DNA from 3 places in the Neorhizobium puerariae genome. Region 3 is predicted to be linked to each of the others. Evidence: riboswitches for the same ligand, from Rfam matches in the RefSeq annotation. Region 3 holds a riboswitch; each other region holds the start of a gene.
The links. A riboswitch is a leader RNA that binds a small molecule or an ion and turns the genes downstream of it on or off. The one in region 3 is predicted to bind thiamine pyrophosphate.

Region 1 (3,273 bases), on a different contig from region 3:
ACACCTACGCTGCGGCCACCCGGCATGTCGATCAGGGCCTGTCGCTGACGCTGTTCTTCCGCGACACGGCGACGACGCGCGACATCAACCGGGCGCAGATTTACGCCTGGAGGAAGGGCATCAAGACCATCTACTACATCCGGCTGCGCCAGATGGCGCTGTCCGGCACCGAGGTGCAGGGCTGCGTGTCTTGTACGCTCTGACCTGATTTCAGCCGCGGGCCTTCGAGCGCGTGGCCCCCTCATTCGCCTGCCGGCACCTTCTTCCCGATGGGAAGAAGACAGATGCGGCATGCGCGGCGTCCTCCTCTCTCCTTCGGGAGAGGGCAGGGTGAGGGGGCTCCGGGCACCATCACAATTTGTCGAGGAAATCCATCAATGAACGTCGCCATCAGGCCGATCTCACGCATCCGAGCCATCAACTGGAACCGCATCGAGGACGACAAGGACCTCGAAGTCTGGAACCGCCTCACAGGAAACTTCTGGCTGCCGGAAAAGGTGCCGCTGTCGAACGACATCCCCTCCTGGGCGACGCTGAAGCCCGAGGAGCAGCAACTCACCATCCGGGTCTTCACGGGCCTGACCCTGCTCGACACGATCCAGAACGGGGTCGGCGCCGTGCGGTTGATGGAGGATGCGGCCACGCAGCACGAGGAGGCCGTGCTCTCCAATGTCGCCTTCATGGAGGCGGTGCATGCGCGCTCCTATTCATCGATCTTCTCGACGCTCTGCCTGACGCCGGATGTCGACGATGCCTATCGCTGGTCGGAGGAGAACGAATTCCTGCAGCGCAAATCCGCGCTGATCATGGAGCAGTATGCATCCGGTGATGCGCTGAAGAAAAAGGTCGCCAGCGTCTTCCTCGAAAGCTTCCTGTTCTATTCCGGCTTCTATCTGCCGATGTACTGGTCGAGCCGCGCCAAGCTGACCAACACTGCCGATCTCATCCGCCTCATCATCCGTGACGAGGCGGTGCACGGCTATTACATCGGCTATAAATTCCAGCGCGAGCTTGAGCGGCTGGGCGAGGAAAGGCGGCAGGAGATCAAGGATTTCGCCTTCGACCTGCTGCTCGAACTCTACGACAACGAGGCAAAGTACACGGAAGACCTTTATGACGGCGTCGGACTGACCGAGGACGTCAAGAAATTCCTGCATTACAACGCCAACAAGGCGTTGATGAACCTTGGCTATGAGGCACTGTTCCCGTCCGAAGCCTGCAAGGTCAATCCCGCGATCCTTTCGGCGCTCTCGCCGAATGCCGACGAGAACCACGACTTCTTCTCCGGGTCAGGATCGTCCTATGTCATCGGCAAGGCGGTGGCGACCGAGGACGAGGACTGGAATTTCTGACGACTGCGTGTATCGTTGGGTCCCGGCGCTGCTGTTGCCGCGCTTTTTGTCGATCTTTCCGTGCCCATTGACAGGCGCCTGGAAAGTCGACAGTTTCGTACCATTCCGAGGGGAGCATCGTACGATGCTGAGATGGCGGTGAGCCGGACCCTTGAACCTGATCCGGGTTATGCCGGCGTAGGAACGGAAATGGCGTCGCCGACGATACTTTCTCTTCTCCGCTTCACCTGGATCTCCGTGATTGGTTTGTCTGGAGATCGAACGATGATATCTGCGCTTCGCTTTTTATTCGAGGAATGTCCGGTAGCGGCCTATCATCGCGGCTGACCACGTCATGCGCGCGTCTCATGCAGGTCTTGGCATCATCGTGCTTGTCGCTCTCTGGCAGACGGGCGTCTGGCTGTTTGCGCCGCCGAGATATATTCTGCCGTCGCCGATGGCGGTGGCCGCCGCCTTTCTGCATCAGCCCGGCTTTCTGCTGCGGCACAGCATCATCACCCTGACGGAGATCGTCCTGGGGCTGCTGTTCGGCGCCGTCCTCGGCGCCGCCACCGCCTTCGGGGTTGCGGCATTGCCGCTTCTCGGCCGCCTCGTCTGGCCGATGGTTCTGATCCTGCAGGCCTTTCCCGTTTTCGTACTCGCTCCGATCCTGGTTCTCTGGCTCGGCTTCGGCCTAGCCTCGAAGGTGGCAATGACGACAATCATCATCTTCTTCCCGGTTGCCTCGGCATTCGCCGACGGGCTGCGGCGCACCGACCGGGAAATCCTCGATGCCGTTTCGCTCGACGGCGCCCATCACTGGCAGGCTCTTGTCGGCATCCGGGTGCCGCTGGCGATCCCGAGCCTCGTTTCCGGCCTTCGGGTTGCCGGGCCGCTGGCGCCGCTCGGCGCCGTCGTCGGCGAATGGGTCGGCGCGTCCGGCGGGCTTGGCTTCGTCATGGTTCAGTCCAATGCCCGCATGCAGACCGATATGGTGTTTGCGGCAATGGCCGTGCTCGCAATCCTCACGCTCGCACTACGGCTTCTCATCGATCGGCTGACAGTTGGCCTGGCGCCCTGGGCCAGCGAAGCCGATCCCACATCCTCACCCTCGTTCAGGAGTTCTGCACGATCATGATCCGCATCCTTTTCGCCTCCTTCGTGGCGCTTGCCGGCGCGCTTGCGCCTGCCTCCTCGCAAGCCGCCGACAAGCTCACCGTGCTTCTCGAATGGTTCGTCAATCCCGACCATGCGCCGATGGTGATCGCCGGGGAGCGGGGATTGTTCACCGCTGCGGGCCTCGATGTGGAACTGATCCCTCCCTCCGACCCCTCCGCGGTGCCGCGTCTGGTATCTGCCGGTCAGGCGGATATCGGCATCCACTACCAGCCCAATCTCTATCTCGACCACGAAGCCGGCCTGCCGCTCGTTCGCTTCGGGACGCTTGTCGAAACGCCGCTCAATACGGTGACGGTGCTGGCGGACGGCCCGGTCAAAAGTCTCAAGGACCTGAAGGGTAGGAAGGTCGGTTTTTCGGTGACCGGTTTCGAGGACGCCATGCTGAAGCGCATGCTGGCCTCCGAAGGTCTCACCAACGAGGACGTGGAACTGATCAACGTCAACTTTTCCCTGTCTCCCTCGCTGATCGGCGGCAAGGTGGATGCGACGCTCGGCGGCTTCCGCAACTTCGAACTGACGCAGATGAAGCTCGAAGGACATGAGGGACGCGCCTTCTTTCCCGAGGAGCATGGCGTTCCGGCTTATGACGAGCTGATCTTCGTCACGCGCCGCGATCTCGCGCAGGACGGCAGGTTGCCGCGGTTTCTCGCGGCCGTGGAACAGGCCTCGATCTATATCACCAACCATCCGCAGGAGGCATGGCGTCTCTTCGTCAAGGCCTATCCCAACCTCGACGACGAACTGAACCGGACGGCGTTCTTCG
Region 2 (3,273 bases), on a different contig from region 3:
GACCTCCTGGCCTTCCACCATCGCGATGACGCCCTTGCCGCCCAGCGCCTTCGCATCGCTCGCGGCGGGAATATCCACCTCGTCCTCCGCAGCTTTCGCAAGGATCGCGACGGCCAGCGGATGGCTGGAGCCCGTCTCAAGGGCCGCGGAAAGGCGCAGCACGTCCTCGGCATTGCGGCCGAAGACGATCACGTCGGTCACCTGCGGCCTGCCGGCCGTCAGCGTCCCGGTCTTGTCGAGCGCCACCGCCGTCAGCTTGCCGAGCGTTTCGAGCACGGCGCCGCCCTTCATCAGCAGGCCACGGCGCGCGCCGGAGGAAAGCGAGGCGGCGATCGCGGCCGGTGTCGAAATGACCAGGGCGCAGGGGCAGCCGATCAGCAGGATCGCAAGGCCCTTGTAGACCCACTCGCCCCAGCCGGCTCCGGAAACGAGCGGCGGCAGGATGGCCACCAGAGCCGCGACCACGACCACGCCCGGCGTGTAATAACGCGAGAAGCGGTCGATGAAGCGTTCGGTCGGCGCCTTCTTCTCCTGCGCCTCCTCGACCAGCCGCACGACGCGGGCGATCGTATTGTCCGCGGCAGCGGCGGTCACGCGTATGCGCAGCGCCGCATCGCCGTTGATCGTGCCGGCGAAGACGGCATCGCCGGCATCTTTGGCGACCGGCGTGCTTTCACCCGTCACCGGCGCTTCATCGATGGCGCTTGCCCCCGCGACGATGACGCCGTCGGCCGATATCCGGTCTCCCGGGCGCACGAGAATGATGGAGCCGATGGCGAGGCTTTCGGCCGGCACCTCGCGGGTCCTGCCCCCTTCCCGGCCGTCCACTTCGAGAAGCGCGTTCTTCGGCACGAGGGCGGTCAGGCTCTGGATGCTCTGCCGCGCCCGCCCGGCCGCCACACCTTCCAGCAGTTCCCCCACGAGGAAGAGGAAAACGACGGCGGCCGCCTCTTCCGAGGCGTCGATGACGACGGCGCCGACGGCGGCGATCGTCATCAGCATCTCGATCGAGAACGGCGTGCCGGCAAGCGCCGCCATGATGGCGCGACGGGCGATCGGCACCAGGCCGATCAGCATCGCGGCCGTGAAGATATACGGTTCGTAGGCCGGAACCAGATGGCCGAGGCCATATGCGGCTGCGAGCGCCGCCCCGACAAAAATCGTCAGCCGGCCCTTGGCGCTTTTCCACCACGGCCCCTCCATCGGCCCGTGGTCGTGGCCGTGCAGACCCTCGATCTCCTGCCCGGCGTCGGCGCGGTGATCGTGCCCGCCGCCATGGCGGTGCGCGTGGCCATGCGCTCCCTCGTGGTCGTGGCGGTGCTGGCCATGGTCATGCGTGCAGTCCGGTCCATGCACATGGGCGTGCCCTTGCGCATCGTGATCGTGCCCATGATCGTGACGCTCCGCGCCTGCCGGCGGCTTCTTTCCCAGTGCACGCAGTGAATATCCCAGCCCGGTCACTTTCCTTTCGATCGCGGTCAGGTCGCTGGTGCCGTCATGATCGACCGTCATCGTGCCCGCGGCGACGGACACGGAGACATCTTCAACACCCGGCATGCGGCGCACCGCCGTGTCGATCTTGGTCGCGCAGCTTGCGCAATCCATGCCGCCGACCTTGTACCGGGCCTGATTTGTCACCGTCATCATCTCTCTCCTTCTGGATCGAGCACCTGCTTACAACCTATAGCGACTAGAGCTTCAAGGGCGTTTTTCAAGAATTTGCTGGCGGTCACCGGCCGATTTGCGCTAAGCCTCGTTTCTGACAGGGGCGTCCGGCGAAAGCCGGGCTGAGAAGCACCCTTTGAACCTGAACCAGATCATGCTGGCGGAGGGAGTCGTCCGGGCCTTCTACTCATCGCGCCCGCGCCTGCCCCGCCCAACGAGGCGAGAATGCAGACAATCTCCTTCCCTGGCGAAACGCCCGGCCAGTTGCTGGCCGCGATGCGCGCCCAAAATCCGCTCGTGCAGAACATCACCAATTTCGTGGCGATGAACATCGCGGCGAACGTGATGCTTGCGGCGGGAGCTTCGCCTGCCATGGTGCATACGCAGGAGGAGGCTGGCGAGTTCGCCCGCATCGCCTCCGCGCTGACCGTCAATATCGGCACGCTCTCGCCGGATTTCCTGATGGGCATGAAGGAGGCGGCAAAAGCCGCAGGAGAAACCGGAAAGCCCTGGATACTCGATCCCGTCGCGCATTTCGCCACCGGCTATCGCCGCGCCGCCACCGCCGAACTCATGGAATTGAAGCCCGCCATCATCCGCGGCAATGCTTCCGAAATCATCGCGCTTGCCGGCAGCAGATCGAGCGGCCACGGTGTCGACAGCGGCGACCCGACCGAGGCCGCGGAAGGTTCCGCCACAGCGCTTGCCCGTCAGAGCAGCGCCGTGGTCGCCGTCACCGGCGAGGTGGATTTCGTCACCGATGGCCACCGTTCGGCGCGCATCATGGGCGGTTCGGACCTCATGCCGCGCGTCACCGCGCTTGGCTGCTCGCTGACCTGCCTTGTCGGCGCCTTTGCCGCGACAAGGCCGGAAAAGCCTTTCGAGGCAACGGTCGCCGCGCTCGCCATGTTCGCGGTTGCCGGCGGCCAGGCGGCTGCCGAGGCCTCTGGTCCCGGCTCGTTCTCTCCCGTCTTCCTCGACCGGCTCGCGGCACTTTCGCCCGAGGCGCTCGATGCCGAGGCCAGGATCACGGGCGCATGAAGACCTTCGATCTTTCCGTCTATCTGGTCCTCGACCCCGATCTCTGCCGCGCGATCGGCATGGTGGAGACGGCCCGGCTCGCCGTTGCCGGAGGGGCGACCATCGTGCAGCTCCGCGACAAGCAGGCCGATACGGCCGCGATGATCGAAACCGGCCGGGCGTTGAAGGCCGCGCTTGCCGGCACCGGCGTGCCGCTGATCGTCAACGACGACGTCGAGGCGGCGATCGCGATCGGCGCCGAAGGCATCCATGTCGGCCAGAGCGACATGGCGGCGGCAACGGCGCGCGAGCGCGTCGGCCGCGGCATGATCCTCGGCCTTTCCGTCGAAACGGAGGAACTGGCGCGGCGGGTCGATCCTTCGATCGCCGACTATGTCGGCATCGGACCGGTCTTCGCCACCGCCACCAAACCGGACCACGAGCAGCCGGTCGGCTTCGAGGGGCTCGCGCGCATCGTCGCGGTGGCCCCGGTTCCGGCGGTCGCGATCGGCGGCCTGAAGGCGGAGCATGCAGGCCCGGTGCTTGCGGCCGGAGCAAGGGGCATCGCCGTCGTCTCGGCGATCTGTG
Region 3 (3,273 bases):
CTGGGCAGCCGGCGCCTCGCCCTTGAACAGGAAGCCGTCGGAGCAGGTGCCGCGCATGCCGAGCGTGTCCCAGTCGACGGTCTTCTCGAGCGTGTACTGGTTCTTCCTGAAGACGGTCATCACCTGGTCGCCGGGTGCCGCGTCCGCGCGGGCGCGGGAGGTGATCATGATCGCATCGGCATGGGCGCCGTAGGAGATCACGGTCGCATCCTTCTGCAGGCGACAGGTGGCGCCGTCGATCTCGATCGCGCAGATGGAGTTGCGCAGGTTTCCGCCGATGCCGGCCTCCGTGGTCGCCGAGGCGACAAGCAGCTGGCGGGCGCAGAGCTCGCGCATGAAGTCCCCATGCCAGGCGCTGTCGGCGCTGTGTTCGACCAGGCTCGAAACCTTGATCTGGTGCATGGCGAAGACCATGGCGCTCGCGGCGCAGGCCTGTCCCATGATGGAGCAGACCTCGGCCATCTCCTGCATGGAGGCGCCTTCTCCGCCGAAAGCCGCGGGAATCTGGATGCCGAGCAGCCGTTCGGCCTTCATGGCGTCGACCGCCTCGTGCGGGAAGCGACCTTCCTGATCGACGCGATCGGCGAATTCCGCGGCCACGGCCGCAACGCGATGGGCGCGTGCTCCGAGCGTCATGTCGGAGGCAAGGGCGGGAAGGCTCATCAGGCGGCCTCTTTGGCTTTCAGGATCTGGGATACCGTTTCCTCGATCGCCGAGATGCTGGCGAAGGACTTGCGGTTCAGCAGGTTATCCGGGAACTCGATGTCGAAAGCCTCTTCCAGGCCCAGCATGAGTTGCACGGATGCGAAGGAGGAAAGGCCTGCCGCATAAAGATCGGCGCCATCCTGCAATTCGGTCACTGCGACCGGAAGGTTGCCAACCCGCGCCAGCAGTTCACGAATGGTCTCGTTCATCTCGACGTCTCCCGATGGTCTTGGAACTCTGCGTTCATCGCTGGCGGCATGTTTAGTTGAGAAAGCATAAGATTCCGGTAAGAAACATGCTGAAAATCGGGCTGCGGGATTCGCTAAAATCCAATCGATCGCGCCCGCCTTTACCGGCTTGACAGATGCGAGGCCCCGGTTTTTGATGGCGATATTCACCAGGGGGGTCCCGGCAAGGGGCTGAGATACTGCTGGGCAATCCAGGCTTTGCCTGTTGCGGCGCAGTGACCCGTTGAACCTGATCCAGTTCATACTGGCGTAGGGACGGTGCAAGCGCTGACGGCATGCCGGCGGAATTCCGCCTTGCGCCCGATGGCGTTTTTTCATCATTCCAACACTGGAACTGGGTCTCCAAACGTCAAACCCTGGAGCCTCGAACCATGAATATTGCCACGTCCAAGCTCGCGCCGGTCGTCACCACCGGCCCGCTTCCCGCCTCGACGAAAGTCTTCAAGCCCGGCAACCTCCATCCCGGCATCCGCGTGCCGATGCGCGAGATCGCGCTGCATCCGACCTCCGGCGAGCCGCCGGTGACCGTTTACGACAGTTCCGGCCCCTATACGGACCCGGCGCATGTCGCGGCCATCGAAAAGGGGCTGCCGCGCCTGCGCGAAAGCTGGGTGCTCGCGCGCGCCGATGCGGAAGCCTACGAGGGGCGGATCGTCAGGCCGGAGGACAACGGCTTTGCAGCCGGCGATCGCCTCACACCGGAATTCCCGATGAGAAACCGGCCGCTGAAGGCCAGCGGCGGAAAAGCCGTCACCCAGCTCGCCTATGCGCGGGCCGGCATCATCACTCCGGAAATGGAGTTCGTCGCGATCCGGGAAAACCTCGGCCGGCAGGCCGTGAAAGAGGCATTGGAAAGAGACGGTGAAAGCTTCGGCGCCCACATTCCGGATTTCGTGACGCCGGACTTCGTCCGCCGGGAGGTCGCCGCCGGCCGGGCGATCATCCCCGCCAACATCAACCATCCCGAGTTGGAGCCGATGATCATCGGCCGCAATTTCCTGGTGAAGATCAACGCCAATATCGGGAACTCGGCCGTTACGTCCTCCATGGCGGAGGAGGTCGAGAAGATGGTCTGGGCAATCCGCTGGGGCGCCGACACGGTCATGGACCTGTCCACCGGCCGCAACATCCACAACATCCGCGAATGGATCATCCGCAATTCACCCGTCCCGATCGGCACCGTGCCGCTCTATCAGGTGCTGGAAAAAGTGAACGGCATCGCCGAGGACCTCACCTGGGAAGTCTATCGCGACACGCTGATCGAACAGGCCGAACAGGGTGTCGACTATTTCACCATCCACGCGGGCGTGCGGCTCGCCTATATCCCGCTCACCGTCGACCGCGTCACCGGCATCGTCTCGCGCGGCGGTTCGATCATGGCGAAGTGGTGCCTGCATCATCACAAGGAAAGCTTCCTCTACGAGCATTTCGAGGAAATCTGCGACATCTGCCGCACCTATGACGTGTCCTTCTCGCTCGGCGACGGTCTGCGTCCCGGCTCGATCGCCGACGCCAACGACGCCGCGCAGTTCGCCGAACTCGAAACGCTCGGCGAACTGACGCAAGTCGCCTGGGCGAAGGACTGCCAGGTGATGATCGAGGGCCCCGGCCATGTGCCGATGCACAAGATCAGGGAGAACATGGACAAGCAGCTCACTGTCTGCGGCGAAGCGCCCTTCTACACGCTCGGCCCGCTGACGACCGATATCGCGCCGGGCTACGACCACATCACGTCGGGCATCGGCGCGGCGATGATCGGCTGGTTCGGCACCGCCATGCTCTGCTATGTGACGCCCAAGGAACATCTCGGCCTTCCGGACCGCAACGACGTGAAGACCGGTGTCGTCACCTACAAGATCGCCGCCCATGCGGCCGATCTCGCCAAGGGCCACCCGGCCGCGCGCATCCGGGACGACGCGCTCTCCCGCGCCCGTTTCGAATTCCGCTGGGAGGACCAGTTCAACCTGTCGCTCGATCCGGAAACGGCGCGATCCTTCCACGACGAGACGTTGCCGAAGGAAGCGCACAAGGTGGCGCATTTCTGCTCCATGTGCGGCCCGAAATTCTGCTCCATGCGGATATCGCACGACATCCGCGCCGAGGCGCAGAAGGAAGGGCTGGAGGCCATGGCCGCGAAATATCGCGAGGGCGGCGACCTCTACATGCCGGTCGGGAAGGAGTGAGGGTCCGCCGCATAAATGGCGTGCCGTTTCCGCCCCCTCTGCCCTGCCGGGCATCTCCCCCACAAGGAGGGAGATCGGATGGGAGCACCGGCTTCCCCAAACAAGCAGCCGTTCTACTCGGGAGGCGCTTGAGGGGC

Region 1: it holds a riboswitch for thiamine pyrophosphate, as region 3 does, so the genes downstream of both, ACFFP0_RS25480 (ABC transporter permease) here and thiC (phosphomethylpyrimidine synthase ThiC) in region 3, are expected to answer to the same signal.
Region 2: it holds a riboswitch for thiamine pyrophosphate, as region 3 does, so the genes downstream of both, thiM (hydroxyethylthiazole kinase) here and thiC (phosphomethylpyrimidine synthase ThiC) in region 3, are expected to answer to the same signal.

The regions. Positions count from the first base shown of each region.
Region 1 covers NZ_JBHMAA010000032.1:208,552-211,824, reverse strand. Annotated here, with positions in the region: gene nrdE (class 1b ribonucleoside-diphosphate reductase subunit alpha) at 1-203, shown strand, start outside; gene nrdF (class 1b ribonucleoside-diphosphate reductase subunit beta) at 378-1,352, shown strand; TPP riboswitch at 1,451-1,553, shown strand; gene ACFFP0_RS25480 (ABC transporter permease) at 1,687-2,469, shown strand; gene ACFFP0_RS25475 (ABC transporter substrate-binding protein) at 2,466-3,273, shown strand, end outside.
Region 2 covers NZ_JBHMAA010000008.1:323,960-327,232, forward strand. Annotated here, with positions in the region: gene ACFFP0_RS06895 (heavy metal translocating P-type ATPase) at 1-1,644, opposite strand, end outside; TPP riboswitch at 1,755-1,851, shown strand; gene thiM (hydroxyethylthiazole kinase) at 1,891-2,706, shown strand; gene thiE (thiamine phosphate synthase) at 2,703-3,273, shown strand, end outside.
Region 3 covers NZ_JBHMAA010000077.1:201,464-204,736, forward strand. Annotated here, with positions in the region: gene ACFFP0_RS31980 (acyl-CoA dehydrogenase family protein) at 1-663, opposite strand, end outside; gene ACFFP0_RS31985 (acyl carrier protein) at 663-914, opposite strand; TPP riboswitch at 1,095-1,227, shown strand; gene thiC (phosphomethylpyrimidine synthase ThiC) at 1,325-3,136, shown strand.